DNA from 2 places in the Pseudomonas sp. MRSN 12121 genome. Region 1 is predicted to be linked to the other one. Evidence: riboswitches for the same ligand, from Rfam matches in the RefSeq annotation. Region 1 holds a riboswitch; the other holds the start of a gene.
The links. A riboswitch is a leader RNA that binds a small molecule or an ion and turns the genes downstream of it on or off. The one in region 1 is predicted to bind manganese.
Positions count from the first base shown of each region.

Region 2: linked by a shared signal. The riboswitch ahead of TO66_RS26010 (TMEM165/GDT1 family protein) and the one ahead of mntP (manganese efflux pump MntP) in region 1 are both predicted to bind manganese.

Region 1 covers NZ_CP010892.1:2,808,130-2,815,764, forward strand. Annotated here, with positions in the region: gene TO66_RS12925 (MipA/OmpV family protein) at 58-855, opposite strand; gene TO66_RS12930 (GFA family protein) at 1,208-1,696, opposite strand; yybP-ykoY riboswitch at 1,814-1,983, shown strand; gene mntP (manganese efflux pump MntP) at 1,989-2,561, shown strand; gene TO66_RS32575 (double zinc ribbon domain-containing protein) at 2,618-2,887, shown strand; gene TO66_RS12940 (GNAT family N-acetyltransferase) at 2,895-3,461, opposite strand; gene TO66_RS12945 (LysR family transcriptional regulator) at 3,595-4,491, opposite strand; gene TO66_RS12950 (MaoC family dehydratase N-terminal domain-containing protein) at 4,653-5,492, shown strand; gene TO66_RS12955 (acyl-CoA dehydrogenase family protein) at 5,514-6,677, shown strand; gene TO66_RS12960 (MmgE/PrpD family protein) at 6,688-7,635, shown strand, end outside.
Region 2 covers NZ_CP010892.1:5,728,376-5,736,010, forward strand. Annotated here, with positions in the region: gene TO66_RS25980 (MFS transporter) at 1-1,020, opposite strand, end outside; gene TO66_RS25985 (helix-turn-helix domain-containing protein) at 1,107-1,880, shown strand; gene TO66_RS25990 (hypothetical protein) at 1,873-2,967, opposite strand; partial or broken gene TO66_RS25995 (LysE family translocator) at 3,103-3,733, opposite strand; gene TO66_RS26000 (2-hydroxyacid dehydrogenase) at 3,817-4,782, shown strand; gene TO66_RS26005 (class I SAM-dependent methyltransferase) at 4,816-5,814, shown strand; yybP-ykoY riboswitch at 5,867-5,988, shown strand; gene TO66_RS26010 (TMEM165/GDT1 family protein) at 6,078-6,662, shown strand; gene TO66_RS26015 (M48 family metallopeptidase) at 6,755-7,570, opposite strand.

The sequences.
Region 1 (7,635 bases):
TACAAGGTACGTAGGAGCGAGGCTTGCCCGCGATGACGGCAGAGCGGTCGCTACCTTTTAGAAGCTGTACTCGACACTGGCCGCCAGCGAGGTCTGCAGGCGCTTGTCGACGATCGGGCTGTCGCCGGCTTCCTTGCTCAGGTAATCCACCGCCAGCACCGTGGAGACGCTGGTATTGGCATTGATCGGCAGGGTCCAGGTGAGGTCGCCGCCCTGGCTGAGCATGCCGCCCTTGGCGTGGTAGGCGCCGAAGCGGCTGTTGGCCGCCTGGTGGCGGCTGACGCCGTACCAGGTCTGCATGTAGTCGCCATCGCCGAAGCGGCTGTTGAGACTGCCGTCGAGGCTGCCGTAGGCGCCCTTGTAGAGCGTGGTGGCGATGTTCAATTGCAGGTGGTTGTAGGCCGAGCCGGTGTCCGGGTCGTCGTTCTTCTTGAAGGCATGCTCCACCGTCGCGCCGATCACCACCGAGCCCAGGGTGTAGCTGAGGTTGGCGCCGACCTGCGCCCGCGACTTGATCGAGCCCATGCCGTTGAGCCGGTCGGAGCCCTTGTAGCCGGTCTTGCGATCCTTGCGGCTGGCGCTCGGGCCGACCCAGGTGCTGAACGCCAGGTCGCCCCATTCGCCTTGCCAGCCCAGGCCCTGGGCGGTGTCGAAGAACAAGCCGTAGGGGCTGTCGATGCTGGCGCCGAGCAGCGGCGTCACGCTGCGTTCGTCGCTGCCGCTGTAGCGCGGCTGGCTCGCGGCGCCCAGTTGCAGGCTGTATTTCCAGTCTTCGGCGTGGGCGGTGCCGGCGGCCAGCAGGCACAGCGAGCTCAGGGACAGGCACCAGGTTCGAGGTGTGATCAGAGGCTTCATCAAGGTCAGTAACTCAACAGGTTGGAGGAGGGTCGACCATTTCTCGAATAGGAACTGCCCAGGCCGTCGCGAGGCCGGCTGGCGGCCTTGGGTGCGGGCGGGCTCGGAGGTTCAGGCGTGAGCGTCTCGCCCCTGGGCTGGGGCGTCGCTGCAACAGGTGGGGCAACAACCGTGGGCGGTGCCGTGCCCTGGCAGCTGAGGCTGCCGAGCAGTAACACCAGGAAAAGACCGCATAACCTGCCTGACATGACGCACCCGTGGAGAAATGGATGCGCTCATGCTAGGGACGCGGTGGCGGGCAATCTTTGCCAGCTTTGTCGGAAAACTGTCAAAGACTGTGAAAGGCCTTCACCTACCGTTGCAGATCCAGGCGCTGGTGCCACTGGGCGATGGATTCTTGCGGGTAGTGCTCGAACTGCAGGTCATGAGGATGCCAGTCGATCTCGACCCAGGGCGCCCGCGAGTCGAGCATCAGGTGCGTGTGTTCCGGGGGCACCGGCAACGGCGTGTCGATGGCCGAGGCGAAGGGGTGGATCAGTTCCGGCCATTGCGGGCTGAACAGCCACAGGCCGGAGCCGCAGAGGCTGCAGAAGTGCCGTTCGGCGCTGCTGCGGCGCGCCCGTTGCGCGCCGGGGGCCTTGATCCGCGCGTGGTAGATCGAAATATGCTGGCGCCCGCGGACTTTCAGGCTGGCGGCGTCGCCACCGAGGTTGATCGCATAGCCGCCACCGCCCTGGGTCTTGCGGCAGATCGAGCAGTAGCAGCGCTGGTAAGGGTAGGGGTGGGCGCTGGCCAGGCTGAAGTGGACGGCGTCGCAATGGCAGGAACCTTCGAGTTGCATGATCACCTCCGGCTACGGGTGGACGATGCCCTCAGCCTAGTCCCGGGCCGGCAGGCTGCCCAGCCGTGCGGGGACGGGCGGCCTTGATGAAATTTTCACGCACGCTGCCTTAGGCTGCCCGCTCTCTTTGGGGAGTAGCCTGTTGCCGGTTCGTCCGGCAGCGCCCGTATCAACATTCTCGGCACCCTGCCGTGGTACGGGCACCTTCTGGTTGGCGAGACCATCGACATCCCTGCGCTGAAGTCGGGCGCGCGGGCATGTCGTGGACTCAAGCCCGACCGGAAGATCCCACATGAACCCAGCCTCGATCGTGTTCCTTGCCTTCGCCATGTCCACCGATGCCTTTGCGGCCGCGGTCGGCAAGGGCTCCAGCCTGCATAAACCGCGTTTGTCCGAAGCCTTGCGCATCGGCCTGATCTTCGGCGTGATCGAAGCCATCACCCCGGTGGTCGGCTGGCTCATCGGCCAGGCGGCCGCGCAATGGGTGGCCAACTGGGACCACTGGATCGCCTTCGGCCTGCTGCTGGCGCTCGGCCTGCACATGATTCACAACGGCTTGAGCCTGGAGCAGGAAGCTCGACAGGAAGCACCGCGCCAGCCGGGATTCTGGCTGCTCGCGGCCACGGGCTTTGCCACCAGCATCGATGCCCTGGCGGTGGGCGTGGGGCTGGCCTTCGTCAACGTCAATATCTGGGTCGCGGCCACGGCGATCGGCCTGGCGACCATGACCATGGTCACTCTGGGCGTAATGCTCGGGCGCGCCATCGGCACGGTCATGGGGCAGCGCGCGGAAATCCTGGGAGGCGTGGTGCTGATCATCGTCGGCTCGACCATCCTCTACGAGCACCTGTCGGCCGTGGCTTGACCTTGTAGTTACTTCAGGTTTTTTACTGTCGGCTCTCTCACGCTGGAGTCATCGATATGAGTTTTTTCGAGCGTTTGCTGGGCGGTCATCACGGTCGCGGCCATGGTGGCTATCAAAACGGGCATCACGGCGGGCACTCGGGGAACGGCCATGGCCGGCGGCCTGCCGGCCCGTCATGCCCGGACTGTGGGGCGAACAATGCGGCCGGGGCGCGGTTCTGCCAGCAGTGCGGCACCTCGTTGCACCCTGCCGCCTGCGGCCAATGCGGCAGCCCGCTGGCCGCCGCTGCGCGCTTCTGCGGGCAATGCGGCGGCGCGGCGCGCTGAGGACGCTCTACAGTGCGATGGCGTAGCGCACCTGGGTCGCGTCGTCCGGATCGATGGCGCGGCTGAAGCCGAGTGTCGTGGCCAGTTGGCGCATGCGGTGGTTGGCCGGGCAGTCCAGGGAGTACATCTGCCGCAGGCCCTGGTCCTTCGCCCGGGCGATCAGGTGGTGCATGAGCACCGCGTCCAGCCCCTTGTGCTGCCAGTCGTCGGCCACGGTGACGGCGAATTCGCAGGTGTCGGGGGCGGTGTCGATCGCGGCGTAGCGGCTGATGCCGATTTCCCGCAGCGTGCCGTTGTCGTGCACCAGCGCCACGTAGGCCACGCGCCGGCGGCCGTCGACATCCATCAGTTGCGCGAGCAGGGCGTCGCCGACCTCTTTCACTTCGCCGAGAAACCGGTGGTGCCGGGTGAGTGGCGAAAGGTTCTCGATAAAGGCTTTTTCCCGGTCGCGGTCTTCGGCGCGCAACGGGCGGATCAGCACCGGGCTGCCGTCGTTGAGGGTGTCGATCCAGTGTTCGCCTTGCTGCGGGGTGAAGGCGGCCGGGGCGGGCGAGTGAATGGCGGTACTGGTCATGGGCGAGGCTCCTTGGTGCGGCAAATGATGACCTGAACATCTACACCGCCCAGGCGCGGAGCCTTTGATTCAGGTCAACGGCCAGCCGCGCCGGAGCCGGTTTGCCGCCGGAAGGTCGCCTGGCCCGGGGCGCTCAGGCCTGCTCCGGTGCGGGCATCAGGGTGCCGATCAGCGCCCGCACGCTGCCGGGCAGGGCCTCGAGTTCGCGCACGATGATGCTGCGTTCGCGCACGGCCCAGGCCTCGTCGAGTTTCACCGTCACCAGTTGCATGGTGCGGCTGTGCCGGATGGCCGCCGACTCGGGAATGATGCCGATGCCCACGCCGGCCTCGACCATGCGGCAGATCGCCTCGAAGCTCGACACCTGGATCCGCAGCGACAGCTGCTTGCCGGTGCGTTCCACGTGTTCGCGCAGAAAGCTCAGCAAGGTGCTGCCTTCGTGCAGGCCGATGTGCTGGTAGGCCAGGGTCTGTTCCAGGGTCACCGCCGGTTGCCTGGCCAGGGGGTGGTCCACCGGTAGGATCAGCACCAGGTGGTCGGTGCTGAAGTGCAGCACTTGCAGGCCGCTGGCTTCCACCGGGCCGGCGATGATGCCCATGTCGGCGGTGCCGTCGAGCACGCCCCGCACGATGTCGCGGGACAGGCGCTCCTGCAGGTCCACCGTGACCCCGGGGCGCTTCGACAGGAAGCCGGCGAGGATCTCCGGGAGGAACTCGGTCACCGCCGTGGTGTTGGCGAAGATCCGCATGTGCCCGGTGGAATCGCCGCCGTACTGGGTGAATTCGCTTTTCAGGTAGTCCACCTGGCGCATGATCAGCCGCGCATGCTGCAACAGGCGTTCGCCCGCCGGGGTGACCTCGACGCCGCGGCTGTCGCGGTACAACAGGCGGGTTTCGAGCTGGCCTTCCAGGGCCTTGATCCGCGCGCTGGCCGCCGCTGGCGAGAGGAAGGCGCGCCGGGCGCCCTGGGTCAGGCTCGGCGATTCGGCGATATGGATGAACAGGCGCAGGTCGGCCAGATCGAAATGCATGGGCGGGCTCCTGGGGCTGGCGAAAGGACCGCCGGGAAGCGGGCGGGCGCAAAGGGCGTTCAGCATAACCGAACGCCGGTTTATTGAAATGCAAATTCTCGGAACGCGCCGTCGCTTGCATGATCGGCTCCATCACCACTGCACGACAGGACTCCGACCCGATGAGCGTGACCGATCCCGGCGCCTGGACAGGCCGCCGCCAGCAAACCCATGACCAGCTCAGCCGTAACCTGCTCAAGCGTATCGCCGCGACCTTCGGCGAACCCGCGCCGGCCCATGGCGAGGCGCTACCGCCGCTGTGGCAATGGTGTTTCTTCCAGGAGCCGCTGGCCGCCAGCGCCTTGGGCGAAGACGGCCATCCGGCGCGGGGCGGCTTCCTGCCGCCGGCGGCCAACCGCAACCGCATGTGGGCCGGTGGCCGGGTGGAGTTCTTCGAGCCCCTGCGCGCCGGTTTCGATGCGGACTGCGTGTCGACCATCGCCCGGGTCGAGGAAAAGACCGGGCGCAGCGGCGCGCTGCTGTTCGTCACGGTGCGCCATGAGTATTCCCAGGACGGTCGCCTGGCGATCGGCGAGGAACAGGACATCGTCTACCGCGAGCCGACCCCGCCCAAGCCGGGCAGTGGCGAGGCGTTGCCCCGCGGGGAATGGCGCGAGGTCGTCGAGCCCGACGCGACCCTGCTGTTCCGCTACAGCGCGGTGACCTTCAACGGCCATCGCATCCATTACGACTTTCCCTACGTCACCGCGACCGAAGGTTATGCGGGGCTGGTGGTGCACGGTCCGCTGATCGCCACCCTCGGCTTGCGCGCCTTCTGCCGCGCCCACCCGCAGGCGCGGCTGCGGCGTTTCGCCTATCGCGGCGTGCGGCCCTTGATCGCGCCGCAGCCGTTCGAGGTCGGCGGGCGCATCGTCGGGCCCGGCGTGGCCGAGCTGTGGGCCGGTAACGACGCCGGCCTGGCCCAGCAGGCCGAGGTGCTGTTCGATCCCATTGCCCAATAATCACAGGCGGAGAGCCGTTCGATGAACCCCAACAGCAACGAAGAACTGAATGCCATCCGCGAAGGCGTGCGTGCCTTGTGTGCCGAGTTCGACGCCGCCTACTGGCGCCGGATCGACGAAGAAAAAGGCTTTCCGCAAGCCTTCGTCAAGGCCCTGACCGACGCCGGCTGGCTGGCGGCGATGATCCCGGCCGAATACGGCGGCTCGGGCCTGGGCCTGGCCGAAGCCTCGGTGATCCTTGAGGAAGTGAACCGCTGCGGCGGCAACTCCGGCACCGTACATGGGCAGATGTACAACATGTTCACCCTGCTGCGGCACGGCAGCGAGGCGCAGAAGCGCTTCTACCTGCCGAAGCTGGCCAGCGGCGAACTGCGCCTGCAATCGATGGGCGTCACCGAACCCACCACCGGCACCGACACCACGCGGATCAAGACCACCGCGGTGCGCCAGGGCGACCAGTACGTGATCAACGGCCAGAAGGTGTGGATCTCGCGCATCCAGCATTCCGACCTGATGATCCTGCTGGCGCGCACCACGCCGCTGGCCGAGGTCAAGAAGAAGTCCGAAGGCATGTCGATCTTCCTCGTCGACTTGCGCGAGGCCATCGGCAACGGCCTGACCGTGCAGCCGATCGCCAACATGGTCAACCACGAGACCAACGAGCTGTTCTTCGACAACCTGCGGATCCCCGCCGACAGCCTGATCGGCGAGGAGGGCAAGGGCTTCAGGTACATCCTCGACGGCCTCAACGCCGAGCGCACGCTGATTGCCGCCGAGTGCATCGGCGACGGCCGCTGGTTCGTCGACAAGGCCAGCCAGTACGCCCGCGACCGGGTGGTGTTCGGCCGGCCCATCGGGCAGAACCAGGGCGTGCAGTTCCCCATCGCCGAAGCCCATGTCGAGATCGAGGCCGCCGACCTGATGCGCTGGCGCGCCTGCGCCGAATACGACAGCGGCCTCAACGCCGGCGCCAGCGCCAACATGGCCAAGTACCTGGCGGCCAAGGCCTCGTGGGAGGCGGCCAACGCCTGCCTGCAGACCCACGGCGGTTTCGGTTTCGCCTGCGAGTACGACGTCGAGCGCAAGTTCCGCGAGACCCGCCTGTACCAGGTGGCGCCGATCTCCACCAACCTGATCCTGTCCTATGTCGCCGAGCACCTGCTCGAACTGCCGCGCAGTTTCTGAGGAAGCGAGCATGAGCCATACCCAAGCCCTGGCCGGGTTCCTTGCCGGCCTGAGTTACCCGCAGTTGCCCGACCCCGTGCTCGCGCGCACCGAAGAGCTGTTCCTCGACTGGCTCGGCTCGGCCCTGGCCAGCCAGGGCGCGCATCCGATTCCGTTGTTCGAGCGTTACGCCCGGCAGATGGGCCCGGCCGATGGCCCGACGCGGATCCTGGTCAATGGATGTGGCACTTCGGCGTATTTCGCCGCGCTGGTGAACGCTGCGTCTTCGCACCTGGTGGAGCAGGACGACTTGCACAACGGCTCGGTGCTGCACCCGGCCACCGTGGTGTTTCCCGCCGCGCTGGCCGCCGCCCAGGACCTTGGCAAATCCGGCCGCGAGCTGCTGCTGGCGGCGGTCGCCGGCTATGAGGCGGGCATCCGCATCGGCGAGTTCATGGGGCGTTCCCATTACCGGATCTTCCATACCACGGCCACCGTCGGCACCCTCGCCGCGGCCGTGGCGCTGGGCAAGCTGATGGACTTCGACCAGGAGCAGTTCATCCACCTGCTGGGCAGCGCCGGGACCCAGGCCGCCGGGCTCTGGGAGTTCCTGCGCGACGCCGCCGACTCCAAGCAGCTGCACACCGCCAAGGCCGCGGCCGACGGTTTGCTCGCGGCCTACCTGACCCGCGACGGGCTGAGCGGCGCGCGCAATATCCTCGAGGGCGAGCAGGGCATGGCCGCGGGCATGTCGTGGGATGCCGAGCCGGGCAGGCTGTCCGACCGGCTCGGCGCGCGCTGGGCCTTGCTGGAAACCTCGTTCAAGTTCCACGCCTCTTGCCGCCATACCCATCCGGCCGCCGATGCCTTGCTGGCGCTGATGCAGCGCGAAGGCCTGGGCCATGAAGGAATCGCCCGGGTGGAAACCCATGTGCACCAGGCGGCCATCGATGTGCTGGGGCGGGTCAACGTGCCGCAG
Region 2 (7,635 bases), 2.9 Mb from region 1:
CGACAGGCAATAGCGCAAGGCGAATACCCGGGACTGCCATTGTGGGGCGACGAAGTTGGCGACCATCGCGTCGTTGACCGTGACCTGGCCGAACACCACGAACATGAAGGCGGCGCCCAGGACGATCAGTGGCCAGCCCTCGGCCTGGGCCAAACCGACCAGCAACGGCGCCTGGCACAGAGTCAGCAGGATGAAAGGCCATTTCAGGCTGAAACGGTGCAACACCCGGCCGATGCTCAGTTGCGCCACCGCGCCGAAGGCATACGCCAGGCTGACCACCAGGCCCAGCACCTGCGGCGAGGCGAACAGGTCCTGCAGGCGTTCCTGGAACAGCTTCGGGTAGGTCATGGTGGTGGCGTTGAACACCACCCCGCCCGTGGCGGTGGCCAGGGCCAGCACGGCAAATACCAGGGTCATGGAAATGCGCTGGCCACTGGCGCCCTTGAGCGGTACGTGGGGGCGCAGCGGAGCCGGCTCCTCGCGCACCTGCCAGGCAAACCCCAACCCCAGGAGAATCGCCACCGCCCCCGGCAGGATGAATGCCACCCGCCAGCCGAAATGCGCCACCAGCAAGCCGGTGAGCAAGGCCGAAAAGGCGACGCCGAGATTGCCCCACATGCCGTTGATGCCGATTTCCCGTCCGCGATTCTGCGCATAGGCCACCAGCATCGCCGTACCGACCGGGTGATAGATCGCGGCGAATACCCCCATCAGCGTCAGGCCGATCACCAGCATCGTCGGGGTGCTGCTCAAGCCGGTGAACACCGTCGCCGCGCCGATGCCGAAGAAAAACACCAGCATCATCTGCCGCCGGCTCCAGCGGTCGCCCAGCCAGCCGGCCGGTAGCGAGCAGGCGCCGAAGGCAATGAAGCCGCCCAGGGATAGACCGATCAGCGCGGCATAGTCCAGGGCGAAGGCCTGGGTCATGCCGAGGACGGCGGCGGGAAAGATCAGCATGAACATGTGATCGATCACATGGGCGGCGTTGATATAGCGGATGACGTTTCGAGACTGATTCATGACGGCACGCTGTTTCGTTGGAAATGTGCCGTTATGCTAGGTTGGCCAGAAAACGCACTCCTGACAATAAAGTCACTGGATCGGACATGTTGATCAGCCACTTCCAACACAATCCGGTGTGCGCCCATCCGCGCGATTACCTGGACGGCGCCCACCAGCAATTGCACTGCCATCGCGAGGCGCAACTGCTGTATGCGGTGCGCGGCACCATGCGCGTGGTCACGGCCCAGGGGGCCTGGGTCCTGCCGCCGACCCGCGCGGTGTGGATCCCGCCGCGGGTGGAACATGAAATCTTCATGGCGGGCGAGGTGCAGATGCGTTCGTTGTTCATCGCCCCCGAGCTGTCGCCCGCCTCGCTGCAACACTGCTGTGTGCTGGCGGTCACGCCGCTGCTGCGCGAGCTGATCCTGCGCGCCGCCCAGGGGCGCGAACATGCGCAGAACCCGCTGATCCAGCAATTGATGCTGGAGGAAGTGGCCAGCCTGGAAAACCTGCCGCTGCACATTCCCATGCCGCGCGATCGGCGCCTGCAAGCCATTTGCCAGGCGCTGCTGCAAGCGCCCGACCACGCCAATACTCTGGAAGACTGGGCGCAACAGGTCGGCGCCAGTTCACGCACCCTGGCGCGGCTGTTTCAACAGCAAGTGCAGATGAGCTTCAATGCCTGGCGCCAGCAACTGCGCCTGATGGAAGCCCTGCCGCGGCTGATCGCCGGCGAGAGCGTGCAGCAGGTGGCGACGGCGCTGGGCTATGGCAGCGCCCGGGCCTTCAGCACGATGTTCTGCCGCCTGCTGGGCAACCCTCCGCGGGAATACCTCGGCGCCCTGAACCAGCTCAAGGCGCTGGGCCCCGCTACTTAGGTGCCGCCCCGTGCGCCTGCAAGTGCTGCTGCATATAGCGGCGCAGGCGTTTTTCCACGTCGCGGTTGCGCGGCCGCGGCCAGCCGGCGGGCCATTCGCCCTGCGCCAGGGCGCGAATCGACGAGCGCTGGCTCATGCCCCGCCGCTGGATCTGGCGCAATCCCTGATCCCACCAGACATGCCGGCAGGCGTCGACATAGGGCGACACCGGGCAATGGCTGCCATACAGCAGGTCGCGCCCGACTTTCTGGATGTCCTTGTCCTGGCGCTGCAAATAGAACTTGATCCGCGAGCGCTGGAACAACGAAGGCACAGGCTTGCGACGCGGAACCTCACGCTGCATCGCCAGCAACTCCGGGCGGAAGGCTTCGCCATGACGCTGGAAGAACAGCGCCTGCATGGCATGGAAGAAGTCCTTGTCGGAGAAGTAGTGGTAGATGCAGTCCGTGCTCTCGCCTACAGGCCGGTCGCCCAGGGCAAACGACAGGGCGATCTGTTCCAGGGTGTGCAGGTCCTTGATCGGCGCGCTCCATTCGTCGATCAGGGCGATCGAGGTCTGCATCAAGGCGCCGTCGCCGGCCGTCAGGCCGCAGACACCGCTGTTGTACAGGCGTTGCTGCGCCGGCACTGCATAGCCGCTGGCCTGCAAGTGGCGATCGAGATGGGCGAACTGCGGACGGCTGCGGACCTCGGACCAGAGAAACTCGATTTCGTCGACCAGGTAGCGGCCCGGCGCAATACGATCGAACAGGCGCTGCGGATCAGCCTCGAACAGGGTGTCGGTATCGGCAAACAGGGTCTTGTCCGCCAGCTCCAGCGCCGCAGCAAAGGCGCAGGCCTTGCGGCGATGGAAGTAGCCCTGGTCGCCCTGCCATTCGAGCAGCGTCTGCGCACTCAAGGGCACCACTTCTACCGGCCAGCCGTGGTAATCCTGCGGGCGGTCGGTCATCACCCGGATCACCAGGGCGTCGGCATCGCTGCTCTGGTCAAGGGCCGTCAGGATGCTGAACTTCGCTTCATGGCGATACACCTCTTTGTCGCCATAAACCAGATAGAGCAACTGCTGCGGTACTTTCTGTATCGTCATCAAACGTCCGCTCGCGCACGCCGCGCCGGACACTCAAGGTGTCAGGGCAGCATAAAAGCGGGCGATTGTACGATAAATCTTAGATATCGATCAGAAAGATCCTAGACCTTAAAGGTCGCCTGGAAAGCCATCGACTCAGTGCATCTCGGTAAAGGCCAGTTTCACTCCGATGGCGATCAGCACTGCGCCCATGGTGCGGTCGAACCAGTGGCCCATGCGGGCGAAGCCGGCGCGGACCTTCTGCTGGCTGAACAGCAGCGCCACCAGGCAGAACCAGGTGGCTGTCGCCACGGCCAGGTACACCCCGTAGCCGGCCTGGATCGCCAGGGGGGGTGTGCGGGTTGATGACCACGGTGAACAGCGACAGGAAGAACAACGTCGCCTTCGGGTTCAGGCCGTTGGTCACGAAACCCGAGGTGAAGGCGCCGCGGGCGGTGCGCTCACCGGCCTCCAGGTGCAGGTTTTCGGTCTCGGGCTTGGCAGGCTGCGCCCGCAGGGCCTTGTAGCCGATGTACAGCAGGTAGGCAGCCGCGGCCCATTTCAGGGCGTTGAACAGCACGATCGACTGCGACACGATCAGCCCGATGCCCAGCAGCGAATACCCCACGTGCAGGAAAATCGCGCAGCCCACGCCCAGGGCCGTCCAGGTGCCGGCACGGCGACCGTGGGTCACGCTCTCGCGCACCACCACCGCGAAATCCGGGCCGGGGCTAGCCACGGCGAGCAGGTGGATAAGGGCAACGGTCAAGAACTCGGCGAGGTACATGGACGCTCCTGTGTATCTAATTATTTCATCTGTTAGGCTCGGCAGATTACGCCTTCGGACCCCTCGTGCAAAAGGTACAGTTGATGACTAACAATCGCCGCGCCGTCTTTCTCGACCACAGCTCCCTGGACCTCGGCGATCTCGACCTCGATGCTCTGCGTCACAGCTTCGACGAGCTGCAACTGCACGACCGGACCCGCCCCGACCAGGTGATCGAACGACTGCAGGGCGCCCAGGTGGCGATCAGCAACAAGGTGCTGCTCGATGCCGATACCCTGGCCGCCTGCCCCAAACTGAAACTGATCCTGGTGGCCGCCACCGGCACCAACAACGTCGACCTCGCCGCCGCCCGCGCACTCGGCATCCGGGTCGCCAACTGCCAGGGCTACGGCACCCCCTCGGTGGCCCAGCACACCCTCATGCTGCTGCTCAACCTCGCCACCCGCTTCAGCGACTACCGCCAGGCGGTCGCCGATGGTCGCTGGCAGCAGGCCCGGCAGTTCTGCCTGCTGGACTTCCCGATCGTCGAACTGCAAGGCAAGACCCTGGGCCTGCTGGGGCATGGCGAACTCGGTGGCGCCGTTGCGCGCCTGGCAGAAGCCTTCGGCATGCGCGTGTTGCTGGGGCAGATTCCCGGCCGACCGGCCCGCGCCGATCGGTTGCCGCTGGAAGAGCTGCTGCCGCAGATCGACGCGCTGACCCTGCACTGCCCACTCAACGAACACACCCGGCACTTTATCGGCGCCCGCGAACTGGCCCTGCTCAAACCCACCGCGTTGCTGGTCAATACCGCCCGCGGCGGCCTGATCGACGAACAGGCCCTGGCCGATGCCCTGCGCAGCGGTCACCTGGGCGGCGCCGCCACCGATGTGCTGAGCGTCGAGCCGCCAACCGCCGGCAACCCACTGCTGGCCCCGGACATCCCGCGCCTGATCGTGACGCCGCACAATGCCTGGGGCAGCCGCGAAGCCCGCCAGCGCATCGTCGGCCAACTGGTGGAAAACGCCCGGGCGTTTTTCAGCGGTACAGCGCTGCGGGTCGTCAGTTGATAAACTGCGCCACTTTTTTCCCAGGAGCAGATTATGGATCCGCGCAGTGAAGTACTGCTTCGTCAGGCTGACTTGTTCCAAGGCTCGCTGCTGCTGGCCGGCCTGCCCGCCGACGACCTGCTCGGCCGCCTGCCCCAGGCCCATGGCTGGAGCTGGCACGCCGGCGACCAGGCCGCGTTGGAGGCCCGTTTCGCCGGGCGCAGCCACTTCGGGGTGAACGCCCCCGAGCAGGCGTTTACCAGCGCGGTGCTGTTCCTGCCCAAATCCCGGGAGCTCACCGACTACCTGCTCAACGCCCTCGCCTCGCGCCTGGGCGGATGCGAACTGTATCTGGTCGGGGAAAAACGCAGCGGCATCGAACGCGCGGCCAAGCAGCTCACTCCGTTCGGCAAGCCACGCAAGCTCGACAGCGCGCGCCATTGCCAGCTGTGGCAGGTAACGGTGGAACAGGCGCCGCAGGCCGTCGCCCTGGAAAGCCTGGCCCAGGAATACGAATTGCCGCTGGCCGAAGGGCCGTTGAAGGTGGTCAGCCTGCCAGGCGTATTCAGCCATGGCCGCCTGGATCGTGGCAGCGCCCTGCTGCTGGAACACCTGGACCAACTGCCCGGCGGCCATCTGCTGGATTTCGGCTGTGGCGCCGGCGTGCTCGGCGCGGCGATCAAGCGTCGCTACCCGCACAACAGCGTGACCCTGCTCGATGTCGACGCCTTCGCCGCCGCCAGCAGCCGCCTGACCCTGGCCGCCAACGGGCTGCAAGCCGAAGTGCTGACCGGTGACGGCATCGATGCCGCGCCCCTGGGGCTGAACACCATCCTGACCAACCCACCCTTCCATACCGGGGTCCATACCGACTACCAGGCAACGGAAAACCTGCTGCGAAAAGCGGCAAAACATCTGAAAACAGGTGGCGAACTCCGGCTGGTGGCCAACAGCTTCCTGCGTTACCAGCCATTGATCGAAGAGCATCTGGGCCCCTGCTCGATCAGGGCCGAGGGCGATGGTTTCCGTATCTACAGCGCCCGGCGCGGCTAACCACTTTTTTGCAAAAGAACGCTTGCCGAATGGATTTCGCCTAGGCAGAATCCGCTCCGTCCTAGGGGAGTAGTCTCCCGCGAGCGCCAAGCTCGCCCGGCATGCGTCAACATACTTGATCCTCAGATCATGGCGCATGCGACCCGAGAGTCCGCACAGACGGACCGCCGGGTTTGACAAGACCTATGACACGCACACCTTACCCGGGGCGGGAAGGCTGTACGTGTCATAGCCGTGTCGACCCGCCCCTTAGGAATGCCCTGATGCTGGATTCTCTCCTGGTTCCCACCGCGATCGTTGCCTTGGCCGAAATCGGCGACAAGACGCAACTGCTTGCTCTCATTCTCGCCGCGCGCTTTCGCAAGCCCTGGCCGATCATCGCCGGCATCGTCGCCGCGACCCTGGCCAACCATGCCGCCGCAGGCGCGGTAGGCGCCTGGTTCGGCAGTTTCTTCTCGGATGCCACCCTGCACTGGATTCTCGCCGCGAGCTTTGCCGCCACCGCGCTCTGGACCCTGGTGCCGGACAAAATGGATGACGACGAAGCCAGCACCACCCGCAAGTTCGGCCCGTTCCTGACCACGCTGATCGCGTTCTTCCTCGCGGAAATCGGCGACAAGACCCAGATCGCCACCGTGATGCTCGCGGCGCAATACCCGGAGTTGTGGCTGGTGATCATCGGCACCACCGCCGGCATGCTGATCGCCAACGTCCCGGTGGTCCTGGCCGGCAACTTCGCGGCGGAGAAACTGCCGTTGAACCTGATCCGTCGCCTGGCGGCATCGGCGTTCTTCATCCTGGCCATTGTCGCGGTGTACAAGGCCATGCAGAGCAGCGGCTGGGTGTAAGCGTCGCGCCACGGCGTTGCACCGTGGCGCTCCCATCGCGAGCAAGCTTCGCTCCGACAACAGATAGCGGCGTCAGCGACGCCGCTGGAAGGTCAGGACTTCTTCGCCTGCTGGTACAGCGGCATCACTTTGGGAATCGCCGCTTCCAACGAAGAAATCCGGCTGCTGGAGGCCGGGTGAGTGCTGAGGAATTCAGGTGGCGCGCCTTCCGAGGCCTTGCTCATCTTGTTCCACAGGGTGATGGCCGCGTTCGGGTTGTAGCCGGCGCGGGCCGCCAGCTCCAGGCCGATCAGGTCCGCTTCGTTCTCGTTGCCGCGGCTGTTGGGCAGGGTCATCAGCAGGTTGACCCCGTTGTCGCCCACGGCCACCGCTTCCTGCGGGGCGCCGGCGATCAGCGCGATCTGCTTCAGCGCGCTGACACCGTAGGCCTTGGACATGGCTTCACGGCCGTGCTCGCGCAGGGCGTGGGCAATTTCATGGCCCATGACCGCGGCGATTTCATCGTCGGTCAGTTGCAGCCTGTCGATGATTCCGGTGTAGAAAATGATCTTGCCGCCAGGGCCGCAGTTGGCATTGAGCTCGTCGTTCTTGATCAGGTTGACTTCCCACTGCCACTGCGCGGAGTCCGGACGAAATACCGGTGCCTGGGCAATCAGCCGGTTGGCGATCGCCTGAAGGCGCTTGGCATTGGCACTGGATTTATCCAGGGCATTCTTGCTGCTCGCCTCACCGATCGTCTGCTGATAGGACTGGGCGTAGGACTGGTTGACCTCATCGGTCGACAACATGCTGAACATGTACTGCTTGCGATCGACACCGACGGCACCACCACTGGTGGTGTTGACCGATTGGCAACCCGACAGCAGCAACGCCGCGGCCAGCGCAACCGAAACCTGTTTCTTGCTCATGAAAACACTCCCTGGAAACATGGCGCGTATCCTAGGCCCAGTTGTGTATCGGCGCCAGATACCCG